DNA from 3 places in the Stenotrophomonas sp. 93052_Sma genome. Region 3 is predicted to be linked to each of the others. Evidence: predicted binding sites of a transcription regulator. Region 3 holds the regulator's gene; each other region holds the start of a gene.
What was found. The regulator FliA, encoded in region 3, starts transcription of late flagellar genes. The targets are predictions, from matches to a motif close to TAAAGTTTNNCNNNCNNNGGCCGATAA.
Positions count from the first base shown of each region.

Region 1: the regulator FliA is predicted to act here: its motif matches at 1,091-1,117, upstream of ACZK2V_RS22220 (GGDEF domain-containing protein).
Region 2: the regulator FliA is predicted to act here: its motif matches at 1,061-1,087, upstream of ACZK2V_RS06465 (methyl-accepting chemotaxis protein).

Region 1 is NZ_CM151134.1:4,762,883-4,765,144, forward strand. Features, by position in the region: gene ACZK2V_RS22220 (GGDEF domain-containing protein) at 1-1,083, opposite strand, end outside; gene ACZK2V_RS22225 (DUF1203 domain-containing protein) at 1,236-1,721, shown strand; partial or broken gene ACZK2V_RS22230 (lytic polysaccharide monooxygenase) at 1,955-2,262, shown strand, end outside.
Region 2 is NZ_CM151134.1:1,376,083-1,378,344, forward strand. Features, by position in the region: gene ACZK2V_RS06455 (glycosyltransferase) at 1-419, shown strand, start outside; partial or broken gene ACZK2V_RS06460 (barstar family protein) at 448-838, opposite strand; gene ACZK2V_RS06465 (methyl-accepting chemotaxis protein) at 1,119-2,262, shown strand, end outside.
Region 3 is NZ_CM151134.1:2,190,056-2,192,317, reverse strand. Features, by position in the region: partial or broken gene ACZK2V_RS10270 (MinD/ParA family ATP-binding protein) at 1-722, shown strand, start outside; gene ACZK2V_RS10265 (RNA polymerase sigma factor FliA) at 719-1,462, shown strand; gene cheY (chemotaxis response regulator CheY) at 1,520-1,912, shown strand; gene ACZK2V_RS10255 (protein phosphatase CheZ) at 1,912-2,262, shown strand, end outside.

The DNA.
Region 1 (2,262 bases), 2.4 Mb from region 3:
CAGCGTGGACAGGTCGCCATGGCCGTCGTCCATGGCCAGGCCGATGCTGGCGGTGACCGTCACCGGCCCGGTACCCAGCCGCGCCGGCTTCTGCTGCAGAGCGGTACGGATCGCGGCGGCCCACGCCATCGCTTCACCCTGCGTGCTGCCGGCCAGCACCAGCACGAACTCCTCGCCACCGTAGCGGCCCAGCAGCGTGTCGTGGCCCTGCAAACCATGCTGCAGCAGCGCAGCGAAGTGACGCAGTACCTGGTCACCGGCCAAGTGGCCCCAGCGGTCGTTGATCTGCTTGAAGTGATCGACGTCGACCAGCAACAGGGCCAGCGGCCGGCCCTGCCGACGCAGCCGCTGCAACTGCGCCTGGCCATCGGCCAGCACCGCGCTGCGGTTGAGCAGCCCGGTCAGGCCATCGGTGCGTGCCGCACGCCACAGATCGACCAGCATGCGCTCGACCAGCAGCAGCACCATCGCGAAACATCGCGCCAGCTCCAGCATCACCCCGGCAATGTAGGTGACGAACATCGGCGTGCCGGTGCGCATGATGTCCTCACCGGCATCGGGCGCCACCGGCAGGAACAGGCGCACCGCGTACAGTGCCGCCTCGGCCAGGAACACCGCCGCCGCCAGACGGCAGCTGGTGCGCTGCTGCACGGGGGCATGCCGCAGCAGCAGCCATGCGATCCAGCCATCGACCAGCAGCGTGAACACACTGAACACCTGCAGGCGCACGCCCAGGTCCGGCCAGAGCACCAGGAAGGCGAAGATGCAGGCCATGAACGCGGCTGCCATCAACAACGGCCGCCACAGCGGCAGCGGCTGTTCCAGATGCAGCGCCACGCCGCGCAGCATCAGCACCGCGCAGCCGGCCATCGCCGCATTCCCGGCCAGTATGACCGGCACCAACGGCAGGTAGGGGCGCAGCGCAAGCAGGGTCACGCCCAGGGTCAGCAGCCACAGGCTGGCGGTCCACAGGCGCAGCACCGGTTGCCCGCGCAGCACCACAAGCAGCAATGAGAACCCCACGGCGATGCCGATGCAGAGCAGGAAGCCAAGCACGGTGATGGTGGGGAAATCCAGGGACATGCGGCGCTCATCGGCCGGGGCGGCGCGCATCTTAGCGCCTTGCGGTGCGATCCCCGTGGCACGGCCTGGCCCGATGGCGATGCCGGGTCTGAAAACGGCGAGCATGACGGCCGGTGCGTGCGCAGAATCCGGGGAAAACCAAGGAGACGCCCATGCATGCGTGGTACCTCGGTGGCCTCGACCACCGCCCCTTCCAGCACCTGTTCGAGAAGAGTGACACCGCGCTGGCTGCGCTGGGCATCCAGCGTCGCTGGGCCGGCGAAACAGGAGGACACCCCTGCCGGATCGGCCTGAGCGATCCGCCCAGCGGCAGCGAGCTGCTGCTGTTGTCCCATGTGCACCTGCCGCTGCACTCGCCCTATCACGCCTCGGGCCCGATCTTCGTGCGGCGTGGCGTAACGCGCTGCGTGCTGCCGCCGGGCGAGGTACCCGCCTATGTACAGCGCCGTACGATCTCGTTGCGCGCCTATGACCAGGCTGCATTGATGCTGGCCGCAGAGATCAGCGCGGGCACTGATGTTGCCGCCCGGCTGGACGCGCTGTTTGCCGACCCTGCCGTGGCCTTCGTGCAGCTGCACAACGCGGCCCACGGTTGCTTCTCATGCCAGGCGGATCGAGTGGGTATGGCGTCGACGTAGCAGGATCTCCACGACGTGATCGATGCCACGCCGAACACGTGATCACCAGCGCATCCGTTCAGTCCCGCGTGAAGCCTGCGGGAAGGGCTTCACACCCACAGTCACGGATCGGCGCTTCCGTGGTTCCTCAGCCTGCATCGCGACTCGATACTCGCCGTGGTGCCGCCGGAAGTCCGCCGCGCAGCGCAGCTCCTGCGGTCACCGCTCCCTTTCGACGACCACAAGGATGCGCCATGTCATTCCGATCGACACCGCTGTTGCTGGCTACCTCGTTCGCCGCTGCGGGCCTGTGCCTGGCCGGCAGCGCGTTCGCCCACGGCACGATGACCACGCCGGTCAGCCGTGTCTATGCCTGCTTCCAGGGCAATCCCGAGAACCCGACCAACCCGGCCTGTGCCGCTGCAAAAGCGACTGGCGGCTCGCAGGCGTTCTACGACTGGAACGGCATCAACCAGGCCAACGCCAACGGCAACCATCAGGCCGTGGTGCCTGATGGCAAGCTGTGCAGCGGCAACAACCCGACCTTCCGCGGGCTGGATGT
Region 2 (2,262 bases), 810 kb from region 3:
AAGATGAGGGCGGGGCCGCGAACCTGCGGATCGTCCGCGAGCGCCTGCCCGACCAGGAGGTGCAGCGCCTGCAGAACGAACATGCGTTCCACCTGTGCCTGTCGCAGACCGAAGGCTGGGGCCATTACCTGGTGGAAGCGATGAGCTGCGGGGCGGTGGTGATCACCTGCGACGGCGCGCCGATGAACCAGATGATCGACGACAGCCGCGGCATCCTGGTTGCCGCGCACGAGGGCGAGCCCTGCCATCTGTCCAGGACCTGGCATGTGGATGAGAAGGCGCTGGAACAGGCCGTCGAGCGTGCGCTGGCGATGGATGAGGCCGAGTGGAGCCGGCTGGGCGCCAATGCACGCGCATGGCACCTGGCCAGCGAAGTGGCGTTCCCACGCCGGCTGGGCGAGGCCCTGGCCAAGCTTTGAGTTGATGCGGCTGGTTGCTGCAGAGTGCTCAGCCTGGCACCAGGGTGATCTGCGGATGGCTGCCGAAGATCTCCATGACGATCTCGAAGTAGGTCTGTCCCTGGCCAAGTGACAGTGCCGTCAACTGAGCGTGGATGGCCGGACCGTTGAACCTGCCGCCCTGATCGAGTTTCGACTGCAGCCAGGCGCGTGTGGTCTCGCGGCCCAGTGCCTCGCGGCTGTGGGCGATGTCGCGCCACACCACCGTGGCGGTGGCATGACCGGCGAGCGCCGTAGCCCCCGTGCAGCAGGTCATCAAGCGCGTCCAGGCTTGCGCCCAGCCGCCAGTCTTCGTCGGCCATGAATACACGATTGATTTCCACGTAGAGGCTGGCGATGTCGTTGATGGACGCGCCTTCGATGTGCAGGATCCGTGTCATCTGCAGACTGTAGCGCTCCTGGGCGACGGTTGTGTCCGGCGCAGATAATCCGGACCGCCCTGGATGGGGTGGCGTTATTATGGTGTTAATCCTGCGTGATTTTCATCGGGCGCTGGCGTGGCAGCGGTATTCGATAAGGATATGGCGCCATTATCGGTCGCCGCATTTTCTGACTGCCTGCACAGTTCCATATATTTGGATCGGTCCATATATAAAGTCCCGTAAAGTTTCCCTCCGCTGCGCCGCCATCGAACGTACGGCCACGATCAAGGGAATTGAGATGCTTGCCTTACGTAATCTCCGTGTGGGATCCCGGCTTGGCGCCGGCTTCGGTCTGCTGCTGCTGTTCATCATGGCCATCGTCGGTCTGGTGCTGTATGGGAATCAGCTGAAATCCGCCCAGTTCGAGAAAGTGGTGGACGTCAACATGGTGAAGATGCGCCTGTTGAATGACATGCTTGATACCAACAACGCGGTGCTGATGCATCGTCGCCTGATGGTGATCAAGCGGGGTGACGAGTTCGACAAGGATTACCAGCGTGCCCAGGAGTTGTCGCGGACCTATGACGGTATCTGGGCCAAGTACATCAAGATTCCGCGTGACGCTACCGGCGATACCCTGGTCGCGCGCATCGAGGCGGCTCGCAAGGCCACCGATGCATCAACCCAGCAATTGCATGAGCGCATGAAGGCGGGGGATTTCGATGGTGCAGCGAAGGAGCTGCTGGCCGAGCACGGATTGGCAACGGCCTGGAATGAATCCATTTCGGCCCTGCTGCGCCACCAGGAAACACTGACCGAACGCAGCCGCGAAGAGTACCGCGCAACCGAATCGTGGACCGGCACGCTGTCGATCGCGTTCGGGGCACTGAGCCTGTTGCTGGGGACGTTGGCGGCCTGGGCGATCACCCGCAGCCTGACCCGCCCGCTGGAAGGAGCGGTGAAGCTGGCCGACGGCATCGCCAGTGGCCGCCTGGACAGCAGCATCGACGCCACCGGCAACGACGAGGTGACCCAGCTGCTGAAGTCGATGCAGCGCATGCAGGCACAGCTGCAGTCGGTGATGGCGGCACAGGCGGAGCTGGCCCGCCAGCACGATGCCGGCAGCCTCAGCTACCGCATGGACGAGAGCGCGTTCCCCGGTGACTACGGGCGCATGGTGCATGAGACCAATGCGCTGGTTGGATCGCACGTGCAGGTACAGAACCGGCTGATCGAGGTGATGAAACACTACGCACGCGGCGATCTGTCGGTGGACATGGACCCGCTGCCCGGCGAGAAGGCGGCGATCACCCAGGCGATGGACGAAACCAAGTCCAGCCTGTCGGCGATCAACAGCGAGATCCGTCGGTTGGCGACAGCGGCTGCGGCAGGCGACTTCAGCCTGCGCGGCGACGAAGATCGCTTCGCCTATGATTTCCGCG
Region 3 (2,262 bases):
CAAGCGCACGCTGCTGCTGGACGCCGACCTCGGCCTGGCCAACATCGACGTGATCCTGGGGCTGAACCCCACCTTTACGCTGGCCGACCTGGTCGCCGGCCGCTGCACGCTGGATGACGTCATCGTCGAAGGCCCCAACGGCGTGCTGGTGGTCCCGGCCGCATCCGGCCGCCGCCACATGGCCGAGCTGGCCCCGGCCGAGCACGTTGGCCTGGTCAACGTGTTCTCCGAACTGGAGCGCGAGCTGGACATCATGGTGGTGGACACTGCCGCGGGCATCACCGATGGCGTGCTGACCTTCTGCCAGGCCGCACAGGACACCGTGGTGGTGGTCTGTGACGAGCCGGCCTCGATCACCGACGCCTACGCACTGATCAAGGTGCTGTCGCGCGAGCGCGGCGTGGACCGCATCCAGGTGGTGGCCAACATGGTGCGCGACCCGAACGAGGGCCGCGTGCTGTACGAAAAGCTGACCCGCGTCTGCGAGAAGTTCCTTGCCGATGTCTCGCTGAACTACCTGGGCTGCGTGCCGCAGGATGACTGGCTGCGCCTGTCGGTGCAGCGCCAGCAGCCGGTGGTGAAGGCCTATCCGTCCAGCCCGGCGGCGCTGGCGATCACCGAGATCGCGCGCCGTACCGCGCTGGCAGGCGCCGACCGAACCGCGTGGCGGCGTCGAGTTCTTCCTCGAACGCATCCTCAAGCAGCGTGGGGTGACGGCATGAAAGGCGCAGCCCAGTACAGGGAAGTGCAGCGCTCGGCGGCGAACGAAGTCATCGCCCAGCATTCGGACCTGGTGCGGCGCATCGCCCACCACCTGGCCGCGCGCCTGCCGGCCAGTGTCGAGGTCGACGACCTGATCCAGGCCGGCATGATGGGACTGATCGAAGCCTCGCGCAGCTATGACGCCGACCAGGGTGCTTCTTTTGAGACCTACGCCTCGATCCGCATCCGTGGTTCGATGATCGACGAGATCCGCCGTGGTGACTGGGTCCCGCGCTCGGTGCACCGGCGTGCACGTGATGCCGCCGCCACCATCCGCCGCCTGGAACAGAGCAGTGGCCGTGCCGCCAGCGCCACTGAAGTGGCCGCCGCGATGGAGATGCCGCTGCCCGAGTACCTGCGGCTGATGGAAGACGCTGCACGTGGCCAGGTGCTGAGCCTGGAATCGCGCATCGAGGACCAGGGCGAGCTGGACACCGTCGCCCAGGGCGGGCCGACCCCGCAGCAGGTACTGGAGCGCGGCGAGTTCGGTCGCGAGCTGGGCAAGGCCATCGGCCACCTGCCCGAGCGCGAACAACTGGTGCTCTCGCTGTACTACGAGCAGGAACTGAACCTGAAGGAGATCGGCGCGGTGCTCGGCGTGAGCGAGTCGCGGGTCTGCCAGATCCACGGCCAGGCGGTACTGCGCCTGCGTGGCCGGCTGAAGCTGTTCGAGGCTGCCGACGCAGGCCTCGAAGAATGAACATCCCCGAGGCGGCTGCCCCCGGTCGTCCGGAATGAACAACAAAGGAATTCTGCTTTGAACAAGAACATGCGCATCCTGATCGTCGACGACTTCTCGACCATGCGTCGAATCGTCAAGAACCTGCTGGGCGATCTGGGCTTCACCAATACCGCCGAAGCCGAGGACGGGCATGCCGCGCTGTCGCTGCTGCAGAGCCAGCCGTTCGATTTCGTGGTCACCGACTGGAACATGCCGGTGATGACCGGCATCGAGCTGCTCAAGGCGATCCGTGCCGATGCCAAGCTGAAGACCCTGCCGGTGCTGATGGTCACGGCAGAAGCCAAGCGCGAGCAGATCATCGAAGCCGCCCAGAGCGGTGTGAACGGCTACATCATCAAGCCGTTCACCGCGCAGACGCTGGAAGAGAAGCTCGGCAAGATCTTCGAACGCCTGGCGGCCAGCGCCTGATGGATACCACGGTCGACAAGAACGCCCTCGCCCTGCGCCTGCAGGAGGCCCTGGACGCGCTCGAATCCGGTGACGAGGCCGCCTGGCGGCAGCGCATCGACGGGCTGGTCGCGCTGCGCACGCAGCCGATGATGAGCGGCCTCTCGCGGCTGGCCCGCGAGCTGGGACAGGCGCTGGGCGAACTGCCGACCGTGCCGAGCGAAGCCGGCGAACTGGACGACGCCTGCGCGCGACTGGACCACGTGGTGGCGATGACCGAACAGGCCACGCACCGCACCCTGGACCTGGCCGAGGAATGCCGCAGCCTGACCGAACAGCTGCGCGCTGAAGGCCTGCAGCCGGGCCAGGAC